One region of the Yersinia alsatica genome, then DNA from elsewhere that is predicted to be linked to it. Evidence: predicted binding sites of a transcription regulator. Region 1 holds the regulator's gene; the other holds the start of a gene.

Region 1 (4,528 bases):
GAATTAACGCCGCAATACCGTGGCCGCGCCCGCGAGTTCCTGACAGCAGCAGCAGCGAATGGTTTGATGATCCTTAATGCCGGGCCGGATGTGTTGCGCTTAGCGCCTTCGCTGGTGGTTGAGCTGGAGGATATCGAGCAGGGGATGGTGCGTTTGGCAACAGCCATCGCCAGTTTGGTTAATGCGCACTGAGTTACGGCGCAAGAAATCGTAATAAAGAGAGGCGCTTAGCCTCTCTTTTTGTTTTTAAACCTGATTAACTCTTTAGAATCTTATAACTTCCGGCTGCGCCAAATACCGTGGTGGGGCTGTTGCTGCCAGGCCAACGATGAAACCGTGTGCATCACACTGAGGTGCGACAAGATTCGACGTAAATTACGTTCCAGCTCAGAGAGTTGGGTATCAGCATCGACATCGGGCATTTGGACAAAATCGTTATTCCCCTCACTGTTATCCGACTCCAGCCGCTGCTGACATTGCTGAATGGCAATCTCACATAACTGCAAGTAATCCTGCGCCTGTTTAATGCTCATCTGGCTATGACCATGTTCAGCCGTGGTGGTTGCTTCTGTTAACGGATGTTCTCGCGTCAGGATCGTCATTTCATTGATATGTCCGACAACAAGTTCGCTATGAGTGGCCCAAAGCCGCATATCAGCCAAGTATTTGGAGTTAAATCCCGGTTCTTGCATGGCCTGGTTCAGTGAACTTAGCACCGCATTACTGGCTTTATTGACCTGAAGCCGTTCATAGGCCAGTTGCCCAATATTCGGGTCAGGGGTCAGCAACAATTGTAGGATTTTCTGGTATTTCTCCAATGCCTGATGGGCATTTTTACGCAGCAGGCCGCTTTGCCACTGAGGCCACAACCACAGGGCGCTGGCAAAGGCCAAAGCACAGCCTATCAAGGTGTCGAGCAAACGCGGAACTAAGAAGTCAGCCCCTTCGCCGGTCAATAACTGCAAGATATACACCGCAGTAATCGTTCTGCCGATTACGGATAAACCGTAGTTTTTGCGCTGTACCAGACTGGCGAGCAAAGTGATGAGCAACATAATGCTCAATGTCGTCCCTTCCGGCATCTGTAAGTGCAATAAACCCGCCGCCAATATCAGCCCAATTAAAGTCCCCATGGCACGGTGATGAATACGTATCTTGGTGGCGTTATACCCGTTTTGCGTGACCAGCATCACGGTGAGTAAGATCCAGTAAGGTTTAGGTAAGTGGATCAGAGTACCGATGTAGCTCCCTGCGGCCAACGTCACCCCCATGCGGGCGGCATCGCGCAATGGACTGGATTTAAACGATAAATAGCTGACGAATGCTGGCCAGAGAGGTTGGGATAACTGACTGGCCATCAAGTCGCGGTCATATTGCGGACGGCGGTCACTCAGGATCTGGGTAACATGGCTGATGTGGTAATAGCAGAATTGCGCAACCGAATTGTCTGGATGCTGTTGGGCAATTTCTTCGAGTTCGACGAGTGCATCGCCAGCACTGAAATGTTCTTTCGCGCGGTGGTGGTAGAGAATATCGTCGGCAATGGTGCGCATCTGGGCCGAGATATTATCCATATTGCGGTGAAGCACCGTAATTATCGGGCTCTGGTCAATCAGCTCTTGCACTTTTTCTGGCTGATTGAGTGCCGCAGTAATGTGCTCCTGCAAATCGAGTGCCATCTGGAACAAGCCCACTAGCCGCTTTTGCTCAGTTTTAGTGGCATTCGATAACAAGTTAAATTGTTGATAAAGCTGATTAATTTTATCCATTATAGCTTGTTGCCTGTCGAGCAATGGCGGCATGGCTTTTTCTGGCTCAAGATGCTGGTCAAACAAACTGTATTTAGCATCGCAATAATCAGCCAGTAAACGATAAAGCTGGCTCAGAGGCTCGCGGATGGGTTGGTCTTTACAGAGCCGGAACCAGATCCAGGTAAAACCACCGTACCAGAGGGTCCCCACCGCACACATCAATGGTGCCTGCCAAATAGGTGCGCGCCCTACCATGCTGAGGCTGAATATGGCGGCGATCAGTGCGGCAGGTAACATGCGGCCATTGAGCGGGCTAATAGCACCAGAGACTCCGAGAGTGAGCGCCAACCCCAACATCACCCAAGGTAACGGAATATCCCACATCAGCAACTGCTGGGTTAGGAAGCTACTCAGGGTAAAAATGGTGCCGCCAATAATCAGGCGTCGGAAAAAATGTTGGTGTGGAGTATCTAGCGCGGCAATATTGCAGCATGCGGGTATCAGGGAGAACATTAATCCCAGCCGCAAATCGCCAATGGCAAAGCCCAATGCTGCGGGCAGGCAGAGAACCAATGTTTGGCGGAGTGCATAGTTAACTTCAGGATGATAAATAAGCCGTTGCCACTTCATGTAGGCCCCAGAAATTTATTAATCACACAAGCGAAGAAAACCAGTGCCGAGGGTAATCGGCACTGGTTTATGGGGAATTAACGGGTGCCGTAAACGACAATCGTTTTACCGTGTGCGGAGATCAGGTTTTGATCTTCCAGCATTTTTAGTATGCGCCCCACAGTTTCGCGGGAGCAGCCAACTATTTGACCAATTTCCTGGCGGGTAATTTTAATCTGCATCCCATCTGGGTGGGTCATGGCATCAGGTTGTTTTGCCAGATTAAGCAGCGTTTGTGCAATGCGCCCAGTTACATCAAGGAAGGCGAGGTTACCCACTTTCTCTGATGTAATTTGTAGGCGGCTCGCCATTTGTGAAGACAGGCGCATCAAGATATCTGGATTTACCTGAATCAGCTGACGGAATTTTTTGTAAGAAATTTCAGCCACTTCACAGGCGGTTTTTGCTCTGACCCAGGCACTACGTTCTTGGCCTTCTTCAAATAATCCAAGCTCGCCGATGAAATCCCCTTGGTTTAGATAGGAGAGAATCATCTCTTTACCTTCTTCATCTTTGATAAGCACCGCAACGGAGCCTTTCACGATGTAGTAAAGCGTTTCGGCCTTTTCACCTTGGTGAATTAGCGTACTCTTCGATGGATATTTGTGGATATGGCAATGAGACAGGAACCATTCGAGAGTCGGGTCTGTTTGTGGCTTGCCGAGAACCATTCGCTGTTATCCTCTGTTGTTATCGCTGCCTAACTTAACAGGGCTCAGAGTTCCCTGCACGGCGTGCTTATAAAATACACTTTCTCTTAGCATATTAATTTGCTCAACTGCCGAAAGGTATAGCCAAGATACGTACCGGATAGAAACCCTTCACTGAGTATTGATCACTACCCCATTTAATTCTAGAAACAACACTTTCGGTTCTGTTTGTAGCACAGGATGAAGCTACTGTCTTGTGTTGTATCGCTTCAGCATGATGAACATCGGGTTACATTGCCAGTTTGTAAATGAAAGGGTAGTCTGAATCAGAAAATTTAACCGGGAGCAAGAGTTATGCAGGCACGTGTAAAGTGGGTTGAAGGACTGACATTTTTGGGTGAATCCGCATCAGGTCATCAAGTTTTGATGGATGGTAATGCCGGAGACAAAGCACCAAGCCCAATGGAAATGCTATTAATGTCAGCAGGCGGCTGTAGTGCCATTGATGTCGTGTCTATTTTGCAAAAAGGGCGTAACGATGTGCGCGATTGCGAAGTGACGTTAACTTCACAGCGCCGGGAAGAGGCTCCGCGCTTGTTTACGCAAATCAACCTGCACTTTATTGTCAGTGGCAAAGGTTTGACCGACAAAATTGTTGAGCGGGCGGTTGAGCTGTCAGCTGAAAAATATTGCTCGGTTTCTTTGATGTTGGGGAAAGCGGCCAAGATTACCCACAGTTTTGAAATCCGCGAAATCGCGTAAGCAAACTCTACGTACTTGAAGCTGCGGAGATATTGGTTGCCACTTCAAGTACGTAGAAGATTAAATAATTTTCTTACCTTCCAACAGTTGCTGAACCAGCGGAGCCATGATCAGCTCCATTGCCAGCCCCATCTTGCCGCCGGGCACCACCAACGTATTGATATTTGATATAAACGACCCTTGCAGCATTGCCAGCAAGTAAGGGAAATCGATTTGATCCAAGCCTCTAAAATGAATAACAACGAAGCTTTCATCCAGCGATGGGATTGCTTTGGCGGCAAAAGGGTTGGAAGTGTCGACAGTGGGCACGCGCTGGAAGTTAATATGGGTACGCGAGAATTGGGGCGTAATGTAATTGATATAGTCGTCCATGGAGCGCACCACCGAATCCATCACCGCCTCACGAGAATGACCACGTTCGCCAGTATCCCGCACCAGTTTTTGAATCCACTCCAGATTGACTATTGGCACCACGCCGACCAGTAAATCCACATGTTTCGCCACATCATGATGCTCGGTCACGACACCGCCGTGCAGACCTTCATAAAACAGCACGTCGGTGGGTTCTGGCAGGGCCTCCCACGGGGTGAAAGTGCCGGGAATCTGGTTATAGGGCACCGCTTCATCATAGGTGTGCAAATACTTACGTGAGCGTCCGGTACCCAACGCGCCATATTGCGAAACACTCTCTTCTAA
Region 2 (4,528 bases), 420 kb from region 1:
AAATAGATGGTCATTGCCAAAGCAGCAATCTGCCCTTCGGAAACCACATTGTCGCGAATACCATTGATAAAGAACCGAATTTCTTCTTCGCTCAGTGGCTGACCGTCGCGTTTTTTACGGATAATTTCTTGTGCCAGAAACAAGGCATCCCCCTGCTTGACGTCAATATGGAAAAAGCTGCACTGCGGCAACCTAGCCCGCAGTGCATCTGCTCAGTGCAATCACTGTGAAAACGATTAGTAGCCGCTGGTTTTGCTGTCGCTTTGATGACCCAGTGTTGTCAACAAGCTGCCTAACAGACTGGAGGCACCAAAACGGAAATGGCAAGCATCAGCCCAGCCTTCACCCATCAGTTTATCGGCCAGTTGCAAGAACTGTGCGGCATCTTCAGCGGTGCGTACGCCCCCCGCCGGTTTGAAGCCGACGGTTTTCTCCACACCTAAGTCACGAATAGTGCGCATCATGATGTCGGCACTTTCCAGCGTGGCATTGACCGGCACTTTACCGGTAGAGGTTTTAATGAAATCAGCCCCCGCTTTGATAGCAATCTCGGAAGCCTGACGAATTAAATGTTCTTGTTTTAATTCACCCGATTCAATAATCACTTTCAATAACACATTCGCGGCAGCGCAGGCTTCTTTGCACACTTTCACTAATTCGAAGCCCACTTTATCGTTACCAGCCATTAAGGCGCGATAAGGGAAAACCACATCCACTTCGTCGGCACCATAAGCAATCGCCGCACGGGTTTCAGCCAGTGCAATAGCAATATCATCATTGCCATGTGGGAAGTTGGTCACCGTTGCAATACGGATCTCAGGTGTCCCCTGCTCACGTAATGTCTTACGAGCAATAGGAATAAAGCGAGGATAAATACAGACTGCCGCAGTATTGCCAGCAGGACTTTTAGCCTGATGACACAAAGCGATGACTTTATCGTCGGTATCATCGTCATTCAGGGTAGTTAAATCCATTAAACTCAGCGCGCGTTTGGCATAATCATTCAGATTCGCGCAGGCGGTTAAATCGGTCATAAAACTCTCCAACACTTTTCAGCTTCGGCACATTGCCAAAACTGAGCATTTATTTATGAGCGGGCAAAGAGACCGGCTTGGTCTCTCTGGTAATTAAGCTCAATACGTTGGCGAGCGGACTTGGTTCCTTGAAGATAGCCCCACGGATAACACCCTGGGTAGCAATTGAGATCCATCTCACCGCACTAACTCATAACTCTATTTGAACACGTTACACAGCCATGAGATGTGTTCAGATTCACACTAATCAATAGTAACTTGTAACGAGACTAAATTATATGTGATTAAAGTCACAAAATAACCTGATTTATGCCCTACTGACAATAAATGCCCACTCGCATCAAGAATAGCTTATAGGCAGGAATCCACCTGATTATTGGCATGAGCCACAAGACAATTAGGCGTTAGTCGCGCCGATAGTTTGGGGCGGGCAGCGCACCAGAACCGCAGCATACACACAGTATGTGACGGTGATGAGCACTGCCCAACGTCCCTACTTATTAATGAATAATATCCAGTAAATTAGTCTAATCAGAGAGCCAAGAAGAAGCCGGCAATAGTGGCGCTCATCAAATTCGATAATGTCCCTGCGGCCACCGCTTTCAGACCAAAGCGCGCGATGTCATGGCGCCGACCAGGCGCCATACTGCCGAGTCCACCCAACAAAATGGCAACAGACGACAAGTTGGCAAAGCCACACAATGCGAAGGAGATTATGGCTTTAGAATGTTCAGATAGCACCTGCAAACCAGCCGCTCTAACTAGCTCTTCGGACTGGAGATACTGACCGAAGTTCATAAATGCCACAAATTCGTTCACGATGATTTTCTGGCCGATAAAGGAACCTGCCACCATCGCCTCACTCCATGGAATGCCGATCAGATAAGCAATAGGTGAGAACACCCAGCCCAGAATCAGTTCCATCGAGAGTTGTGGGTAATCGAACCAGCCGCCAATACCACCCAGAATACCATTGAGCAATGCAATCAATGCGATAAAGGCTAATAACATCGCCCCGACATTCAACGCCAGTTGCATACCGGACGCCGCGCCAGATGCCGCTGCATCAATAACGTTAGCCGGGCGCTCATCTTCAGCAATCAGAGTGGTAGCATCGACGGTATCATGGGTTTTTTCAGTCTCTGGCACCATCAATTTAGCGAACAGTAACCCACCGGGTGCCGCCATAAAGGAAGCCGCAATCAGGTACTCCAGCGGTACGCCCATCTGCGCATAACCGGCCAATACTGAACCGGCAACCGAGGCTAAACCACCACACATGACAGCGAACAATTCAGATTGGGTCATGGTAGCGATATAAGGACGCACCACCAATGGAGCCTCTGTTTGCCCAACAAAGATATTGGCAGTTGCAGAGAGGGATTCGGTACGCGATGTCCCCAACAGCTTTTGCAGCCCGCCGCCTAATACCCGAATAACCAGCTGCATCACGCCGAGGTAATATAAAACGGCAATTAATGAAGAGAAAAATACGATGACGGGCAAGACTCGCAGCGCAAATACAAAACCACCGCCGCCAAAGACTTCAAACATTTTGTCGGAAACTAAACCGCCAAACATAAATGAAATACCGTCATTACCATAAGCAATAACGTTCGCTACCCCTTGAGACATACCACCCAGAATACGACGGCCAATTGGCACATATAATACCAGTGCGCCAACCCCCACCTGGAGAATAAAGGCCCCAGCCACAGTGCGGATATTGATCGCCCTAAAATTACTGGAAAGAAGTACGGCTATTAATATCAGTACTGCCATCCCGACTAAACTCATGAGCATGTCGATAATCCTGTTAATGATTTATATTTAAATAATGTTTGTGGGGGGGATTATACCGGCATGATCTCGCTATCAAACAATCTCTGTCACAAATAAACACAACTGGAAGCAACTGTAAGACAGTTAATGTGATGGCAGTCACATTAAAGCGAGAGGCAAAGTGGAAGCAAGCTAACTATTAGCCTGTTTTGTATATTGTGGCTTAGGATCTACGAGGTGAATTTCTTGACCGGAGGTAGTCGGAATAAGCGCTGGCTATTTTCTAATAACTGAGCCGCAATCTCCTGTGGCGCTTCAGGACGTAATTCGCAGAGTACATCAAACACATTTGCCGCCCGCTCAGGCCGATTGGGTTGGCCCTGAAAACCGGCAAGTGGCATATCTGGAGCATCTGTTTCGAGTAATAATGCTGATAACGGCAATGTCGCCATCACATTTCGGGTTTTCTGCGCCCGCTGATAAGTGATGGTTCCACCCACGCCGATGTAATAACCCAAGCGAATGAATGCCTGCGCTTGCGCTAAACTCCCGGCAAAACCATGTACCACGCCGGTGCGTGGCAACGCGGCTTTACGCAATGCGGCGGCCAGTTGATCGTGTGAGCGGCGTGAATGCAATATAACTGGCAGGTCATGTTGCCTAGCGAGCTTCAATTGGGCGTGCAATAAAGCAAGTTGGCGTGATAGCTGCGGCTCATCCATATAGAGATCCAGACCAATCTCCCCCACAGCAATCAGTTTGTCAGTTTTATCCGCCAACGATGCGGCCAATATGGCTAAGTCAGCGGTTTGATGTTGCGCAATATAGAGCGGATGCAGGCCAAGTGCGGCAAAGAGCTGCGGATAATTTGCCGCCAAATCAACAATGCGAGGAAAGTAATCGGCACTGACCGCTGGCACAATAATTTGCCGGACATTCGCCTGTGCCGCACGCGCTAAACTGGCAGTTTCCGCGCCACTGAATGGCGGGAAATCAAAATGACAATGCGTATCAACAAAATAGAGTGAGTCGGAAAAACACGGCATCTGCCCACAAGTCTGTACCATTATGCCGTATCGCCTTTAGTTTTCTCCGCCCCCGCAGGCAAGATAATCTCTCCTGGCAGCGATTTCTTTTTGCCCCGTGTCGATGCCGGAATAATCAGCCCGCTGTCTGCCACAGTCATCTGAGGGGGAAGGTGACTTTCCGCAGCCTTTACTGCATCAACCGGTGTGATGATATCTGGCGATTGATTGATATCAAAAGAAGAATCATCGGCATCAATTAAGTCGGCCATATCGTCTGGCTGATTAATATCTTGTGGTTGGATCAATCGGCGAGAGAGAGAAATTGTGCTTTTCTCACCTCTGATATCAGAGAGTTCCAACGAATCCTTTGGCAGTAACCAGTGACCGACCGTTGCCAGGAAATAGCGGCCACAACGGCGACCTAGATGATAATCACGATTTAGTGCCGCAACCCGGCTACCCAACGCATTACTGGCGAGGGGCTTAGGAGGGAAAATTTCGAAAATACGTAGATCACCCGGTGGCTTCTCAATAAATTGCTGAATGCGATGATAGCTCTGCTCATGTTGCTGCATAATGCGCACCAGTTGCTGCAAGCTACTTTCACTCAGCCAGTGTTCCATCCGCTTCATCCATTGCGGCGTATAATAAGCCTGAGAAGGAACAGTGCGGATAACCACAATG

What was found. The regulator CRP, encoded in region 1, controls carbon source genes, mostly activating them, when cyclic AMP is high. The targets are predictions, from matches to a motif close to ATGTGANNNNNNTCACAT.
Region 2: the regulator CRP is predicted to act here: its motif matches at 2,964-2,981, upstream of N0H69_RS03110 (NupC/NupG family nucleoside CNT transporter).

The regions. Positions count from the first base shown of each region.
Region 1 covers NZ_CP104006.1:273,308-277,835, forward strand. Annotated here, with positions in the region: gene argD (bifunctional acetylornithine/succinyldiaminopimelate transaminase) at 1-192, shown strand, start outside; gene N0H69_RS01090 (YccS/YhfK family putative transporter) at 273-2,381, opposite strand; gene crp (cAMP-activated global transcriptional regulator CRP) at 2,459-3,091, opposite strand; gene N0H69_RS01100 (OsmC family protein) at 3,425-3,832, shown strand; gene N0H69_RS01105 (phosphoribulokinase) at 3,893-4,528, opposite strand, start outside.
Region 2 covers NZ_CP104006.1:696,064-700,591, reverse strand. Annotated here, with positions in the region: gene deoA (thymidine phosphorylase) at 1-143, opposite strand, end outside; gene deoC (deoxyribose-phosphate aldolase) at 237-1,034, opposite strand; gene N0H69_RS03110 (NupC/NupG family nucleoside CNT transporter) at 1,566-2,837, opposite strand; gene N0H69_RS03105 (TatD family hydrolase) at 3,047-3,883, opposite strand; gene N0H69_RS03100 (patatin-like phospholipase family protein) at 3,883-4,528, opposite strand, start outside.